Regions from separate parts of the Methylomonas defluvii genome, predicted to be linked through region 2. Evidence: riboswitches for the same ligand, from Rfam matches in the RefSeq annotation. Region 2 holds a riboswitch; each other region holds the start of a gene.
The links. A riboswitch is a leader RNA that binds a small molecule or an ion and turns the genes downstream of it on or off. The one in region 2 is predicted to bind cobalamin.

Region 1: another riboswitch for cobalamin. It lies ahead of QLH52_RS11400 (TonB-dependent receptor domain-containing protein); the one in region 2 lies ahead of QLH52_RS21960 (CbtB domain-containing protein).
Region 3: another riboswitch for cobalamin. It lies ahead of QLH52_RS01215 (ribonucleoside-diphosphate reductase subunit alpha); the one in region 2 lies ahead of QLH52_RS21960 (CbtB domain-containing protein).

Annotation. Positions count from the first base shown of each region.
Region 1 is NZ_JAXARY010000009.1:106,819-111,934, forward strand. Features, by position in the region: gene cbiB (adenosylcobinamide-phosphate synthase CbiB) at 1-233, opposite strand, end outside; gene QLH52_RS11395 (hypothetical protein) at 349-924, opposite strand; gene QLH52_RS11400 (TonB-dependent receptor domain-containing protein) at 944-2,767, opposite strand; cobalamin riboswitch at 2,887-3,104, opposite strand; gene fliW (flagellar assembly protein FliW) at 3,244-3,702, shown strand; gene panD (aspartate 1-decarboxylase) at 3,751-4,131, opposite strand; gene panC (pantoate--beta-alanine ligase) at 4,229-5,080, opposite strand; gene panB (3-methyl-2-oxobutanoate hydroxymethyltransferase) at 5,085-5,116, opposite strand, start outside.
Region 2 is NZ_JAXARY010000029.1:12,263-17,378, reverse strand. Features, by position in the region: gene QLH52_RS21970 (Tn3 family transposase) at 1-1,123, opposite strand, end outside; gene QLH52_RS21965 (recombinase family protein) at 1,276-1,881, shown strand; cobalamin riboswitch at 1,991-2,119, shown strand; gene QLH52_RS21960 (CbtB domain-containing protein) at 2,204-2,380, shown strand; gene QLH52_RS21955 (CbtA family protein) at 2,382-3,032, shown strand; gene QLH52_RS21950 (cobyrinic acid a,c-diamide synthase CobB) at 3,041-4,345, shown strand; gene cobM (precorrin-4 C(11)-methyltransferase) at 4,329-5,116, shown strand, end outside.
Region 3 is NZ_JAXARY010000001.1:256,864-261,979, reverse strand. Features, by position in the region: gene QLH52_RS01220 (ribonucleotide-diphosphate reductase subunit beta) at 1-984, opposite strand, end outside; gene QLH52_RS01215 (ribonucleoside-diphosphate reductase subunit alpha) at 981-3,773, opposite strand; cobalamin riboswitch at 3,886-4,103, opposite strand; gene QLH52_RS01210 (hypothetical protein) at 4,465-4,806, shown strand; gene QLH52_RS01205 (LysR family transcriptional regulator) at 4,857-5,116, opposite strand, start outside.

The DNA.
Region 1 (5,116 bases), on a different contig from region 2:
GGTGGCCAACTCGGTACAAGCCGCAACCAGAGCAGGCAGGGAATTAAGACTATTGCCACCGCCAAAAAGCCGCTGACTCGTTGACGAAAAACCGATTGCTCGTTGTTTAACAGCCGCATTTCTATAGCGCTAGCCCATTTGCCGAACATCACTAGCGGGTGATAAGTATTGCGCGGCTCGCCCAGCCAAAAATCGATGGCTACAGCCAGCAAAATGCTGAGGGTGAGAATCATGATTTACGTTGGATAAACAGGTATTGCAAATCTGGGAGAGCGGAAGGGCATGCTTGCCGACATAGTCCTGACCAGCGCGGCGATGAGAATCACCGCGCTGGATTCTGGAATGCTGTTAGAGGGCTTCGCGAGTGGCTTTGGCAGCCAGTAAGGATTTTACGACAGTTACCAAGCCAAAAATGACTACGCCATAGATCAAGGTAGACGTCAGATAAGGCGGATAATACATCGCAACGCGCTCAATATATTGTGTGAATGAGCCGTTGGGATAGCGTCCGGATAGCCAGTAAAAGCTGCCGTTGGAAAACAGAAACGCGATGGATGTAGCCGCTACTAGAGCCATCAGGCGTTGCGCGGCGGTGGCTATCGACAACCCAGTGAATTGTCGGCACCATTTGCCACCCAACCACATCGCGCCGTAAGAGCCGACCAGAAATACGTAGGCTTTGGAGACGCAAAAATCGCTGACACCAAGTTTAGTGATCGCCAAGTAATCAATCAGCACCGCTTCCGCCAGCAGTAAGGCGAACAAATAGCGTCCGCCCAGCCATAAGCCGGCGAAAAAAAACACCGCCAGCGAAGCGTCCGGCAACGCAAACGGCGTACCGAAATGGTGAAAGCGGGTGGCGGCCATCAGGGCCATCAACGCGACCGCGCCGGGTTTAACAGCCAAGGTTTGATTCAAACTCATAGGGTTCTCCAAAAAAGGTTTAGTAATTGTAATGGATAGAAAAATAGAAATTTCTACCGAAGCTGTTATAGGTGTTAACCGTTTGATAGCGTTTGTCGAACATATTATTCAGTTTGGCGCTTAACATCCAATTTTTGTCGATGCGATAAGCGGTACGCAGATCGGCGGTCATAAAGCTGCCCAGACGGACCCGGTTCGCGGCGTCGTCGAATCGTTCGCTCTGAGCCAGCACGGAGGCACCAATATCAATGTCACCGAACGAGCGCGAGACATCATAGGACAAGCTTTCCGTCACTCGACGCGGCAGGCGCAAATTAGTCTGCCTGTCCTTCGGTGTCATCAGGTTCATGCTTAGTTTGTTGTTCCAGCCGAAAATTGGCGCGGACACTTCGGCTTCTATGCCGTCTATCTGCGCCTTGCCGATATTTCTGGCGGTGGACGGCGTGCCGCTAAATACAATCAAATCCTCGATATTGGTGTGATAAGCGCGCAGTTCCCAGTTGGCCCAATCGTGATGGCCGGCAAAACCGGCTTCGAAGCTGGTGGACTTTTCCGGACGCAAGCCGGGGTTGCCGAAGCCTGGGAAGTATAACTGGTTAAAGGTCGGCGCCTTAAACGCATTGCCGAAACTGGCAAAAGCGCTGAGACCGTAATCCCAATTAAACCGCCAGCCGAAATTGCCGGTGACACTATCGCCGAAAGCCTGGTTTTCGTCCCACCGCAAGGAAGCGTTCAAAAAATGCTTGTCGAAAATCCGGCTGTGCAAATCAGCGAACACTCCGACATCGTAACGCGAGGTTTCGACATAGCGTGTGGTGCTGTCGACTTCGTCGAAGCGGTAATCGGCGCCCACTGTCAATTGGTGATCCTTATGCAAGGCCAGTTCGTTCAGCCAACTGGCGTTCCAGCGCGTGGTGTTGAAACGGCTGGTAAACCGACCGTTATGCCGAAACTGATCGGCATCGTCCATGCTTTGTCCCACCCGCAAAGTGGATTTCCATCTATCGCTGAAATTTGCGCTGGCTGTGGCTCCTAGTGTCTGATTGACAAACTCAGTGGTGCTACTGATGGAGTTGTCGATCTCGGTTTCGCCTTCGGCTCGCAGGAAAAATGCTTCCAGTTCCGCGCCGTTGTCGAAGCGGTAACCGGCTTTGGCATTCAGACTGGTGTTGTTATAGCCGTCGCGGTCCGGATTATAGCCGCTCGCGACGCTGACACCGCTCAGCGCATTGATGCCCTGGCTACCGAGTTGAGCGGCGCTCAAGCTATACCAAGCCTTGCCCCATTTACCGTTGACGGCCGCCGAGCCGTTATAGGTGTCGTATGAGCCGCCGCCGGCTTCCAGCGCAATGTTCGGCCGTTCACTGGTGCCGCCCTTGCGAGTAAATATCTGAATCACCCCGCCGATCGCTTCCGAGCCATAGAGGCTGGACTGCGGGCCTCGAGTGATTTCCACACGTTCGATTTGATCTATAGGAATAAACTGAAATGCGCTGGTGCCGGTGGTCACCGAGCCGGCCTTGATGCCGTCGATTAAAACTAGTACATGATCGGAGTTAGTGCCGCGCAGATAGAGATTGGTGTCCTTGCCGTAACCACCGCTTTGCACCATGTCCACACCCGGCGTGCCTTTTAGTAATTCGGGTAGGGTTCTGACCTGAAGTTTCTCGATGTCCTGACGATTATAAACCGTCATCGCCGTGGCTAATTCGTTCTGCCGAGTCTCGGTTCGGGTAGCCGTCACGACTGTTTCGGCAAGGTTGATAGCCTCATCGCTAGTCGCCGCCCACACTGTAAAAGGCGTACTCGCCAGCAATAAAGATCTGTATAGAATTGTTTGCATATTATCCTCTGCGCCCGCCGCGCATCCGGGTGAAAAAGGACAGAGGAAAAACGGAAAACGAAAAAGACGGAGGCAGGCTAGGCATGGACTCAGACCATTCCGTCAACAGCCCTCCGCTGTCTCGAATGATCTTCCGGGCCAGTCTCCGGGCTTATAAGTGGCTTGAGGCCTGATCTGCGACCTTCCCATGCAAAGCGCACAGTGGCAAAAACGCAGCTCTTTACTTATCTACCGTTGCGGGGGCAGCGCCGGCATGGGCGGTTAAAACCGCCGCACCGACTTCCTGTTTAAGCTTGGCCGAGAAAGCGGCGCAAACACCTGAAAGAAGCGCGCAATTTTAGGGAGTCGGGCATGATAAAGCAAGAGTGTCCGAGCGGGTCGCCCACAATCGGCATTGCAAATACCCCTTTCCGTGCTATACATTGGTGCATTGATTAATGCTGTTAACTTAGACTTCAACGAATACGGGCGGGATCATGGAAATTCAATCGAAATTGTTAGGCAACCAAGACATCAATCCGGACACTATCATCAATTTTCCGCGCGGCCTACCCGGTTTTGAAGATCAGACCCGCTTTAAATTATTTCATCAGGAAGGCAGCGAGATTGTCTATTGGCTGCAATCGGTCGATAACGCGGAGCTGACTTTTTCCGCGGCTCATCCGTCGCACTTCAACATCAATTATAACTTTACGGTAACCGACCCCGAAGAAGCGCTGCTGCAACTAGAGCCGGGCGACGAACTGGTGATATTAATTCTGCTACACAAAGACAACGAGCAGGATAATGGTAAGCCGACCATTAAAGGCTCGATCAAATCGCCAATCTTAATCAACGCCAACAAACGCATCGGCATGCAAAAAGTATTGGTGGCAATCGAACAAAGCATCACCCTGACCGAGAAGGTCAGTGAGATAGATGTATCTGAAGCTTAAAAAATGCAAACATCCACCGGCGATTGCGTTCGCCGGCGGATGTTTAAATCAGGCGGCCTGAACAGGAATGGAATGACTGGAATGGCTAATACGATTGTTGCCGTCGAAATACACCAAAGTCGGCTTGTAGTTCGTCAGTTCCTTCTCATCTAAGCTGGCGAACGCACAAACGATAATCAAATCGCCAGGGCACGCCAACCTTGCAGCTGCACCGTTAATCGAAAATACGCCGGAATCTTCTTCGGCGCGAATCGCATAGGTGGTAAAGCGTTGACCATTGTTAATATTGTAAATATGGATTTGCTCGTACTCCCTGATGCCGGAAAAATCCAAAATTTTACCGTCTATAGCACACGATCCTTCGTAATCCAGCTCGGAATGCGTTACCCGCGCACGGTGTAACTTAGCTTTAAGCATGTTTATGTTCATGGTAAACAAGGTCGAATACTAGGGCCGGCGATTATGCCTGAAATTGACTCTGCTATCAAATTTAAGCATTAGCTTTTAAAGGTAAAAACCAATGCAGTCAGTTGTTTATTGTAGAAAAATACAGGTTATCGATCAGGCGTGTAGTGCCCAGCTTGGCAGCAGCCAAAATCAGCAGATTAGCGTCGCAGGTGCTGGCCGGCAATAAATCCTTGCTACGGCAAATGCTGAAATAGTCGACGGCAAAACCGGCTTGCTGCAGATTTTGGCGCTGCCGTTCTGCCACGGCTGGATAATCGACATGTCCCGCTAAAATCTCGTCGCGTGCAGCGATCAAGGCTTGATAGAGCTTGGGCGCGTGCTGTCTTTGTTGGTCGGTCAGATAGCCGTTGCGGGAACTCATCGCCAAGCCATCGTCCTCCCTAACCGTTGCCACGCCCTGGACTGCAACGGGTATATTCAAATCGGCGACCATTTGCCGAATCAGCGTCAGTTGTTGAAAATCCTTCTCGCCCAACAACAACAGGTCGGGCTGGACCATGTTCAACAGCTTGCAAACAACCAAGGCTACGCCGTCAAAATGTCCGGGCCGGCTGGCCCCGCAATGCAGGGCCGACAAGCCGCTGACTGAAATGCCGGTTTGCGTGGCTTGCGGATACATTTCCGTCACCGCCGGCAAGAACAGTAAATCGGCGCCGTTTGCTATCAGCTTTTCCTGATCCTGCTGCTCGGTGCGCGGGTAACTGGCAAAATCTTCGTTTGGCCCAAATTGGGTGGGATTGACGAAAATACTGACCACCATTTTATCGGTCTGTTGCTTGGCCGTGCTAACCAGTTTGATATGCCCGGCATGCAGATTGCCCATGGTCGGCACGAAACCGACGCTATGGCCGGCTTGCCGCCATTGGCGGATGACTTCTCTCAAGGCGGCGACGCTGGTGACTATCTGCATAAGCTTAATAACTGTGTTCGGACGCTGGAAATTGCG
Region 2 (5,116 bases):
CGGATACGACTGGAAAGCTCTCGATGTTGAGCAGATCGAAAGCCTTTTCCTTGATGGCCGCAAACGGTGTTTCATCAGGAATTGAAGCGTCGATGAACAATTCCAGAACTTGGCCTGCCGCCTGGAGATTCGCGCCGGCCTCGTTGATGGCTTGCTGCATGGCCTCGTCGGCGGCAAGTTTGGCTTGTTTCTCGTATTGGCCAATGAGACAAATCAGGGCTTCGATCAAATTATCGTTGATTTGCCGAAAGCGATGAAAGGCGAAACACAGCAAATACAGGCGTGTTGTGGGTTCCGCCATGCGCCGCAGCTTGTAGACGGAGTAGAACGGAACCAATGAGGCATAGTATTTTATACTCTCATTGGACAGGCCGGCAGTACCCAGAAAGCTTTGCCCGAATTCATACAGCGGCTGAAAAAATTTGCGGCGGTCAACCTCCTGGCGTAACTCGCGGTAACTGAAATCCTTAGGCTCGTGTTTGAGTAGGCTGATGCGATACATGCCTTCCTCGGACTCAAGCAAGGCTTCGAGCTGCTTGTCGACATCCGGCGTCACGGCTTTTTTCAGTAAGTCCGTAATCCGCCGACGTTCGCCTGTCACTACTCGGCTCACCATGTCCTGTAGATAAGTGTAGCCAGGAGCAATTAGGCGTTGGTTCGTAAGGTATTGTAAGGTTTCGCGTAGGATGTAAATCGGCTGTGTCGACAGCATGGCGACCCGCTGCGCTTTCTGTTCCAGTGCCGCCTTGGCCTCGCCGTCGCATAGGCGATAGTCGAATAACTGGAGGATGATCTGTTGCTGTTCGAGCCGGGTCGGCTTGGAAAGGGTTTTGATCTTATCTAATGCCTGGTCGGGGAAATACCGCTGGAGAATATAGTGTAGGTCGTCGAGCACGGCCTCCCGCCCGTAAACAAAAAACTGTTGCTTGGCCTTGAAATACCCGATTTGAAGGATTAAGTGGACTGCCGATGAGCGGGCATAAACGGCGTCGACAGCTTTCTGTTCAATCACGCTTAAATCGAAGAAGAGACTGCGGTCGTGATCGCTGAAACGAGGCAACCCGTATAGATCATCGATTTCACTTTTCGTCAGGATAGACAGGCGGCGCGAATTGACGTTCATTCGGCGCCGCTTTTCGGCGAGTGCAGAAAGTACACTTTTTGCACCCTACGTTCACCGATCCTTTCCAATTTCAATTCCTTTAATTTTGAGTGCAGAAACCTTTGCCAAAATCATAATGCATTTAACTGTGCTATGTGTTAACTTTTTGCACTATGCAAACCAATACTACCTCTACCACCACGCCACTTCATCGAATCGGCTATGCCCGAGTCAGCAGTATCGGCCAAAATCTGGATTCTCAAATTGATGCGCTGCAAAAAGCGGGGTGCGGCAAAATATTTTCCGACAAGATGACCGGCTCGCACATGGATCGACCTGGCTGGGATCAGCTTTTAGAATATGCTCGCCCTGGCGATACCTTGGTTGTCAGCGAATTAAGCCGCATGACGCGCTCTTTGATGGATTTACTGACAACGGCAAAGGTGCTGGAACAGCGGCAAATTAATTTAGTGTCATTGCGCGAAAATATCGATACCACCACGGCGACTGGCCGTTGTTTCTTGTCGATGATGGGCGCTATTCACCAAATGGAGCGGGAACTTCGCGCAGAGCGGGCGGCAGCGGGACGTTCATCCGCTAAAGCGCGGGGCAAAACGGGTGGAAGACCTAAAACTGACCCAGAAAAATTGGAGAATGCCAGAATCCTCTATGAAAACTCGGACAAAACTGCCGCCGAGGTTTGTGAGATTACCGGCGTAGGGAGACGAAAATTCTTCTCCTACGTGGCCGAGAAACGGAATGGCTCTGGTAAAACGTAAAATTGCATTTGAATTGGGGCTGACAAATGCACGAATTCTAGAGTGCCAATTGTTCTCTCGGGGGCTTCGGTGGATTGATCCAAATTAGCTCGGTCAAACTTAATCGAGTATAATTACTCTAGGTCTAGGTTCCCGCTTTGGCGGGTGAAACTGGAAGTCGGTTCAAGGCCGACGCTGCCCCCGCAACGGTAGGTGATTCGTCACGAGCCCGGAGACAGGCCTGAAACTTTAGCAACAGTCGCGGAGGGCGAGCTGTCAAATCGGTTTTTTTGGTTTGCCGTTCCCGCTGTTTTTCCGTCCACCTCATTCGGAACAGCCAACCATGAAAACGCTCACTGCCTCAACTGCCATCGTTTCCTCCAAACTCCTGCCCGGCCTGAGTGCCATTGTATTGGGCCTGAGCGTCGTTTTGGGTCTGGGTTTCTTGCAGGACGCCAATAACACACTGCACAACGCCGTCCACGACGGCCGTCATAGCGCAGCCTTTCCTTGCCATTGACATGGCGGATTTTCGCAAACTGGTCGCAGTCTCGCTGCTGGCCGGCGTATTGGGCGGCTTGTTGCTCAGCGTATTGCAACATTATCAAACCCTGCCGTTGATTTTGGCCGCCGAACAGTTCGAAACGCCATCGGCCGAACAGGCGCATGACTGGCAGCCGAGCTATGGCTGGCAGCGTAACGGCTTTACCTGGCTGTTCAACAGCCTGACCGGCTTCGGCTTTGCCTTGTTGATCAGTGCCGCCATGTACTGGCGCGATCAACGCGGCTATCTGTATGGGCTGGGCTGGGGTTTGGCCGGTTACTGGGTGTTTTTTGTCGCGCCGTCATTGGGACTGCCGCCAGAACTGCCCGGTACCGACAGCGCCGAGTTGCATAGCCGTCAGGCCTGGTGGCTGTTTACCGCAGCGGTGACGGCAGGAGGTTTGTTTGGCCTGTTTTTGAGCAGACAGCGCTGGCTGCAAATCGGTGGCGTCGGTTTGCTGGTATTACCGCATATCATCGGAGCGCCCCATCCGGAAGTTGCCCACGCCTTGGCTCCCGAAGCATTACAACAGCAATTCGTCATTGGTACGGCCATCAACAACGCCGTTTTCTGGCTGGCGTTGGGTGCTTTATCGGGCATGGCGTTACGCAAAGTGACATTTTCATGATGCAGACCATGGCAACGCACCATTGCCCGGCAATGTTGATTAGCGCCCCCGCCTCCGGCCAAGGCAAAACCACCATCACCGCAGCCCTGACCTACTACCATCGCCAACAAAACCGCAAGGTGCGAGTGTTCAAGACCGGGCCGGATTTTATCGATCCGCAAATCCTGAGCTTTGCTTGCGGACACCCCGTTTATCAGCTGGATTTATGGATGATGGGCGAAGCGCATTGCTGCGAGCTGCTGTATCAAGCGGCAGCCGATGCCGACGTCATTCTGATCGAAGGCGTGATGGGCTTGTTCGACGGTGACAGCAGCAGCGCCGATTTGGCGCAAACACTCGACGTGCCGGTGGCGGCGGTCATCGATGCCGGCGGCATGGCGCAAACCTTTGCCGCCGTGGCTTATGGTTTGGCCCACTACCGGGCTGATTTGCCGTTTGCCGGTGTCATTGCCAACAAAGTGGGCAGCCCTGGCCATGCCAAATTGCTGTTAGAGGCCTTGCCGGAAAACCTGCCTTTGCTGGCGGCAATGGCGAAAGACGATGGCGTAGGCTTGCCGTCCCGGCACTTGGGCTTGTTGCAGGCCGACGAAATCGGCGACCTCGATCTGCGCCTGGCGCGCGCTGCCGATTTGCTCAATAGCCTGGCGCTGTGCCGATTGCCGGAACCTGTTGCCTTCGCGCCGATCACGGCCTCACCGCCGCCACGTTTACTGGCCGGTAAACGTATCGCCGTGGCTCGCGATGCCGCGTTTTCCTTTATTTATCAGGCCAATCTGGATTGTTTGCTTGCGATGGGTGCCGAGCTGGCGTTTTTCTCGCCGCTGACCGATAGCGCATTGCCGGAGGCCGACAGCATCTATTTGCCCGGCGGCTACCCGGAACTGCACCTGCAAACATTGGCGGACAATGTTGCCATGAAACAAGTCTTGCAGGCGCATCATCAAGCCGGCAAGCCGATTTACGCCGAATGCGGCGGTTTTTTATATTTGCTGGAGCGATTGACCGACCATGATGGCCATTGCGCCAATATGGCCGGCCTGTTACCCGGCAGCGCGCAGATGCAGAAACGGCTGGTGAATCTGGGCATGCACAGCTTGCAGCTGGAACAAGGCGAAATTCGCGGTCACAGCTTTCATCATTCGCAACTGACAACGACTATGCAGCCATTCACGATGTCCAACCCGCAACGCCAGCGTAGCCATAGCGAAAACTTTTTCCGGGTCGGTTCGTTGCAGGCATCTTATCTGCACCTTTTTATTTTCCGTTCAATCCGCAGGTTGCGGCTGGGTTTTTTCTATGAACACGCAGCCTGATCCGGCGAAAGTCTGGTTCGTCGGCGCCGGCCCCGGCGACCCGGATTTGATCACCGTCAAAGGCCGAGACTTGATCGCCAAGGCAGATGCCATTTTATTCGCCGGCTCGTTGGTACAGGCCGCCGCGACCCAATGGGCGCCCAGCACTTGCGTGATCAAAGACTCCAAAGACATGACCCTGGAGCAGATTACCGACTGGCTGATCGAACAAGCCGGGCCGGGCAAAACCGTGATTCGCCTGCAAACCGGCGATCCGGGTTTGTACGGCGCCTTGATCGAAATGGTGCAACGGCTGGATGCAGCCCAGATTGCCGTCGAAGTGGTGCCAGGCGTGTCCTCCGCATTTGCCGCGATGGCCTGCGCTGTGGAAAGCCTGACCTTGCCCGAAGTGACGCAAACCGTGATTCTGACCCGGGTCGAAGGCCGCACGCCGATGCCGGACGGCGAATCCTTGCAGGAACTGGCCAGCCATCACACCACGCTGTGCCTGTTTTTATCGATTACCTTGCTGCCCACCATCGAGCGCGAATTGAAAGCCGCTGGTTGGGCGGATGATGCCCCGGTATTGGTGGTGCACAAAGCCAGTTGGCCGGACGAGCAGCAAATCATTCGCGGCACACTGGCCGATATCCGCGAACGCTGCCGGGCCGCCAAAATCAACAGCCAGGCCATGATTGTGGTCAGCCCCACTCTGGGCGCGCGGCAGTGGCCTACGTTAAAAAAATCCAAACTCTACGATGCCGGTTTTACCCATCGCTTCCGCCGTGCCGA
Region 3 (5,116 bases), on a different contig from region 2:
GGCGACGTGGCGGAATTGCTCGACGTGCAAGCCGGCGTTGTAGCCCAGTATCGGTTCGCGCAGGATGTAGCCGGCGTAAGCCGTTTCGGCGGCTTCGGCTTCGTCCCACATTTGCCTTAGCGCTTGCGGGTCGAGCGTCAAGTTTTCTTCTTCCAGCAGTTGCCGAACCACGCGGATGCCGAAGGCACAGTGCAGCACTTCGTCGCGCATGATGTATTGCAGTTGCTCGGCAGCCCCTTTCATCAAGCCGCGTAGCTGCAACGCGAATATCGGACTGAAGCCGTTGTAAAACCAGCAGCCCTCGAACACGGCGGCGAAGAACAGATAGGCCATCGCGAATTCGTGCAGCGCGTCGCGATCGGTCAACGGCTGGCCGGATTGCAACACGCCCTGCAAGCGGCGGTTGGCCACGGCGATCTTGCCGTGGATTTCTGGCACCACCCGGTAACGGTTGTAGATTTCGCGCTGGTCGATCCCCAGGGTTTCGATGCAGTGCTGGTAAGTCCAGGTGTGCAGCGCTTCCTCGTAAACTTGCCGGGCCTGGTAGATTTGCAGTTCCGGCGCGCTCATTTTCTCCATCACCGCCAGGCCGATGTTGCGCATCGCCAGAATATCCGAGGTGGTTAAGTAAGCCAGCACGTTCTCGAACACATGGCGCTCGGCCGGCGTCAATTTGTGTTGGTAATCGTGCACGTCCTGCGCCATCGAGATTTCCAGCGGCGTCCAGTGGTTGCGGTTGGCATTCAGGAAAAACGACCAAGCCCACGGGTATTTGAACGGCGCCAGTTGATTGATGTCGGCTTGGCCGTTGACCACCCGTTTCTGTTCAGGATCGACGGCCGCCATTGTCGAGCCCGTGGCTACATAGGTTTGGCTGTCTACATTGTGACTCACAGGCTGTGTGGTCGAGTTGATCGATGCCCCGATACTTGCGGACGAAGAAACAGGTGTATCCCAATCGTCAAAGCTTAACGTAGTCTTCATTGGCAAGCCTCGCAATCCGGGTCGGCAATCGAACAGGCCTTGGGTGCGGTCTCGTCGGCACCGGTTTTTTCCATCGAGGTGGCACCCAAGGTGCGCAGGTAATAGGTGGTCTTCAAGCCCCGTTGCCAGGCCAACCGGTACAACTGGTCCAGTTTGCCGCCGGTCGGTGCGGCTACATACAGATTCAGCGATTGCGACTGGTCTATCCATTTCTGCCGGCGGGCGGCGGCTTCGACCAACCATTCCGGCTCGATTTCGAAGGCGGTGGCATAGCGGGCTTTAATCCCGGCGGGCACCCGCTCGATGGCGGCCAGCGAGCCGTCGAAGTATTTCAGATCGGCGACCATCACCGCATCCCATAAATCCAGCGCTTTCAACTCTCGGACCAGTGCGGCGTTGACCACGGTGAACTCGCCTGACAGATTGGATTTGACGTATAAATTTTGATAGACCGGCTCGATGGACGCCGACACACCGACAATGTTGGAAATGGTCGCGGTTGGCGCAATCGCCACGCAATTGGAGTTGCGCATGCCGACTTGGGCAATGCGCTCGCGCAACGCTTGCCAATCCAACTGCCCGCCGGTCGGCACACCCAGATCGCCGCGCGTTTCCGCCAAGCGTTCCAGGGTATCCGGCGGCAACAAGCCTTGCTGCCACAAACTGCCGGCAAAACTGCCGTAACGGCCGCGTTGCTCGGCCAGATCGGCCGAGGCTTGATAAGCGTGGTAAGACAGCAATTCGGCCGAATAGTCGGCAAACTCCAAGGCTTCTCGGCTGGCATAAGCGATACCCAATTGGTGCAGGCAATCGGCGAAACCCATCATGCCCAGTCCGACCGGGCGGTGGCGCAGGTTGGCGTTGCGCGCTTTAACCGTGGCGTAGAAATTGATGTCAATGACGTTATCCAACATACGCATCGCGGTAGCGATGGTGCGTTGCAATTTATCGGCGTCCAATTGCCAAACCCCGTTGTGTTCGGCCAGATGCGCGGCCAGATTCACCGAGCCCAAATTGCAGACCGCGGTTTCATCGTTAGAGGTGTTCAGCGTGATTTCGGTGCACAGATTGGAGCTGTGAATCACCCCGGCATGCTGCTGCGGCGAACGCAGATTGCAGGCGTCCTTGAAGGTAATCCACGGATGGCCGGTTTCGAACAGCATGGTCAGCATCTTGCGCCAAAGCTGCACCGCGCCGATGCGCTTGCATAACTTGATCTCCCCGCGCACGGCCTTGGCTTCGTAAGCTTGATAAGCCTCGGCGAAGGCAGCGCCGTAAAGATCGTGCAAGTCCGGCACGTCGACCGGCGAAAACAAGGTCCAGTCGCCGTTACCTTGCACCCGCTGCATAAAAAGGTCCGATACCCAGGCGGCGGTGTTCATGTCATGCGTGCGGCGACGCTCGTCGCCGGTGTTTTTGCGCAGTTCCAGAAATTCTTCAAAATCCAGATGCCAGTTTTCCAGGTAGGCACAGACCGCTCCCTTGCGCTTGCCGCCCTGGTTGACCGCGACGGCGGTGTCGTTGACCACCTTTAAAAACGGAATTACCCCCTGGCTGTGGCCATTGGTGCCTTTGATCCGGCTGCCTAGCGCCCGCACCGGGGTCCAGTCGTTGCCCAGGCCGCCGGCGTATTTTTGCAACAGCGCGTTTTCCTTGATGCTTTGGTAAATGCCGTCGAGATCGTCGGATACCGTGGTCAGGTAGCACGACGACAGCTGGGAATGGCGGGTGCCGCTGTTGAACAAGGTCGGCGTTGAACACATAAAGTCGAAGCTCGATAGCAGTCGGTAAAATTCGATAGCGCGCGCTTCGCGGTCGACCTCATTCAACGCCAGTCCCATCGCCACCCGCATGAAAAAGCACTGCGGCAATTCGATGCGGCGGCCTTCGATATGTAGAAAGTAACGGTCGTACAGGGTTTGTAGGCCCAGATAATCGAATTGCAGATCGCGCTCAGCTAGCAGTGCTCCACCCAATCTTTCCAGATCGAACTCGGCCAGACGCGGGTCGAGTAACTCGGCGGCGACGCCGGCGGCGATGAAGTCGGCAAAGCAGCCGGCGTAACGTTCGCCCATGTTGGCTTGCGTCAAGGCCAAGCCGGTCGCTTCCAGGCGCAGATTGCTCAACAGCAAACGCGCGGCGACTTTGGTGTAGTTCGGTTCGGCTTCGATCAAGGTGCGCGCCGCTAACACCAAGGCCTGACGCACCGCCTCCAACGGCATCCCATCGTACAGATTGGTCAGAGTTTCGCTCCAGACCCGCTCGGCGTCGACGTCAACCAAATCCGCACAGACCTCGCGGCACAGCGCGATGAACGCGGCGCTATCCAGCAACCGGCGCTGGCCGTGATCGTCCACCTGCAAAACGGGTGTGGCATGGTCGATTGCTTGCTGGGCCGCGCGCTGCTCGGCGTGCTTTTCCCGATAGAGTACATAAGCGCGGGCCACGTCGTGGGCCCCGGAACGCATCAATGCCAGTTCCACTTGGTCCTGAATATCTTCGATATGTACAGTGCCGCCGCCCGGCAAACGTCGCGTCAATGCCTCGACCACACTGGCGGTAAGTTGCGCAACCTGATCGCGGATTCCGGATGAATTCACACTGTGTTGGCCTTCAACCGCCAGAAAGGCCTTGGTGATGGCGATGGCGATTTTTTCCGGCTGAAAGGCGACCACGGCACGATTGCGGCGAATGACTTCCAAGCCGCTATCCGTCGGATACGAAGAGGCGTGTTTAACGGGCTCGACAGGGTCGGGATAAAAGCTGGCGGGTTGAGGGGCGGTATCCATGTGTTTCTCCACGAAGGGAGCGGGGACATGAAGCAGCAACGGCAGGCGCATGATTGAGTGATCGTCCAATCGGCATCGCATGCCATCGTCCTCGGAGACACCCCGCTCCCGATTGATTAAAGTTTCGAGGGCAGGTCTCCTGGCTTTCGGGTCGCCGCTTAGGTTCGGCCTTCCCGGACTCGCGTCCAGTGGCACGGGGTGAACCTAAACTCGCCGATTACAGTTGCGGGGGCAGCTCCGGCTTTCCGGCGATCATGCGAAAAACGCAAAATCGCCGACCGGATTCCCTTTTAATCCCCTTCGGGGGGAACCGTCTTGGGTCGGTAGTTTAGGCAGGCATAGTGACTGTGTCAAGCCAGAATCACTATATGTAGTGATTTTATTGATTTAATTTAACTACATACTGTGCTCTCATAGATCGTTCAAGCAAAGCTCGACTTCCAGGCACACGCCGCCAAAACATTGGAACAACCACTGCCGCAAACAAATTCGCCAGTAAGTCGCTAAAACGTGTAATCAAACAAAAAAACCTTATTGTTTTCAGGTTTAATTCAGGTACTCCTGTTAATTTGTCAACGGTACGAGGAGCGATGCAGCAAACAATGTACCTACCGCAACCTCAGCGCTACTTACCGAAGCATCAAGCTCTTTTGTAGCCTGGGAAATTTCTTACCGAGTCAAATTAAAAGATATGAAACCGAAAAATTTTCTAACTGCAATTATTCTATTCTTTCTCTCACTCAGTGTTTTCGCTGCGGGATCCGCGATGAACGAGGACTTTTCCAATTTGATCGCGTTGTCCCAAAACGCAATTGAAGCGAGTAAGGCCAATGATTCGGCGGTATTTTTGGAAAAAGTCACTGCCGCTGTCGATGCTTACAAGGTTCAAGAAGAAGCGAGTAAGAGCTACTCGATTCACTTGCCGCGTGCCGGTAAACAACTTAAAGCTGCATTGAAAGCGGCCAAAGCCGGGAGCATTAGCGAAGGCGTGACCGACTTGGAAAACGCCATCGCCGAAATGGAAAAGAAATAAATCAGACCCATCAAATTCCGAAGCGCATCGATTAAACGATGCGCTTCGCCTCAACCCACCGCCTTAGCGGCATGTTCCACCAGCCAGCGTAAATACTCCAGCTCGGCATCCTCGTGTCGGCAAGCCAGATACATGGTCTTCGCTATGGGTAGACCGGCGAAACGCAAGCCGGTCAGACCGAGTTTGGCGGATTTGTCGGCCAGTAGCCATTCCGGCAGCAGGCAAACGCCACGGCCGGCGGCGGCCAGTTGCAGCATGATGTCGGTTTCCTCGACTTGAATATGGGCGGCGGGCTCGATGCCAGCCGGTT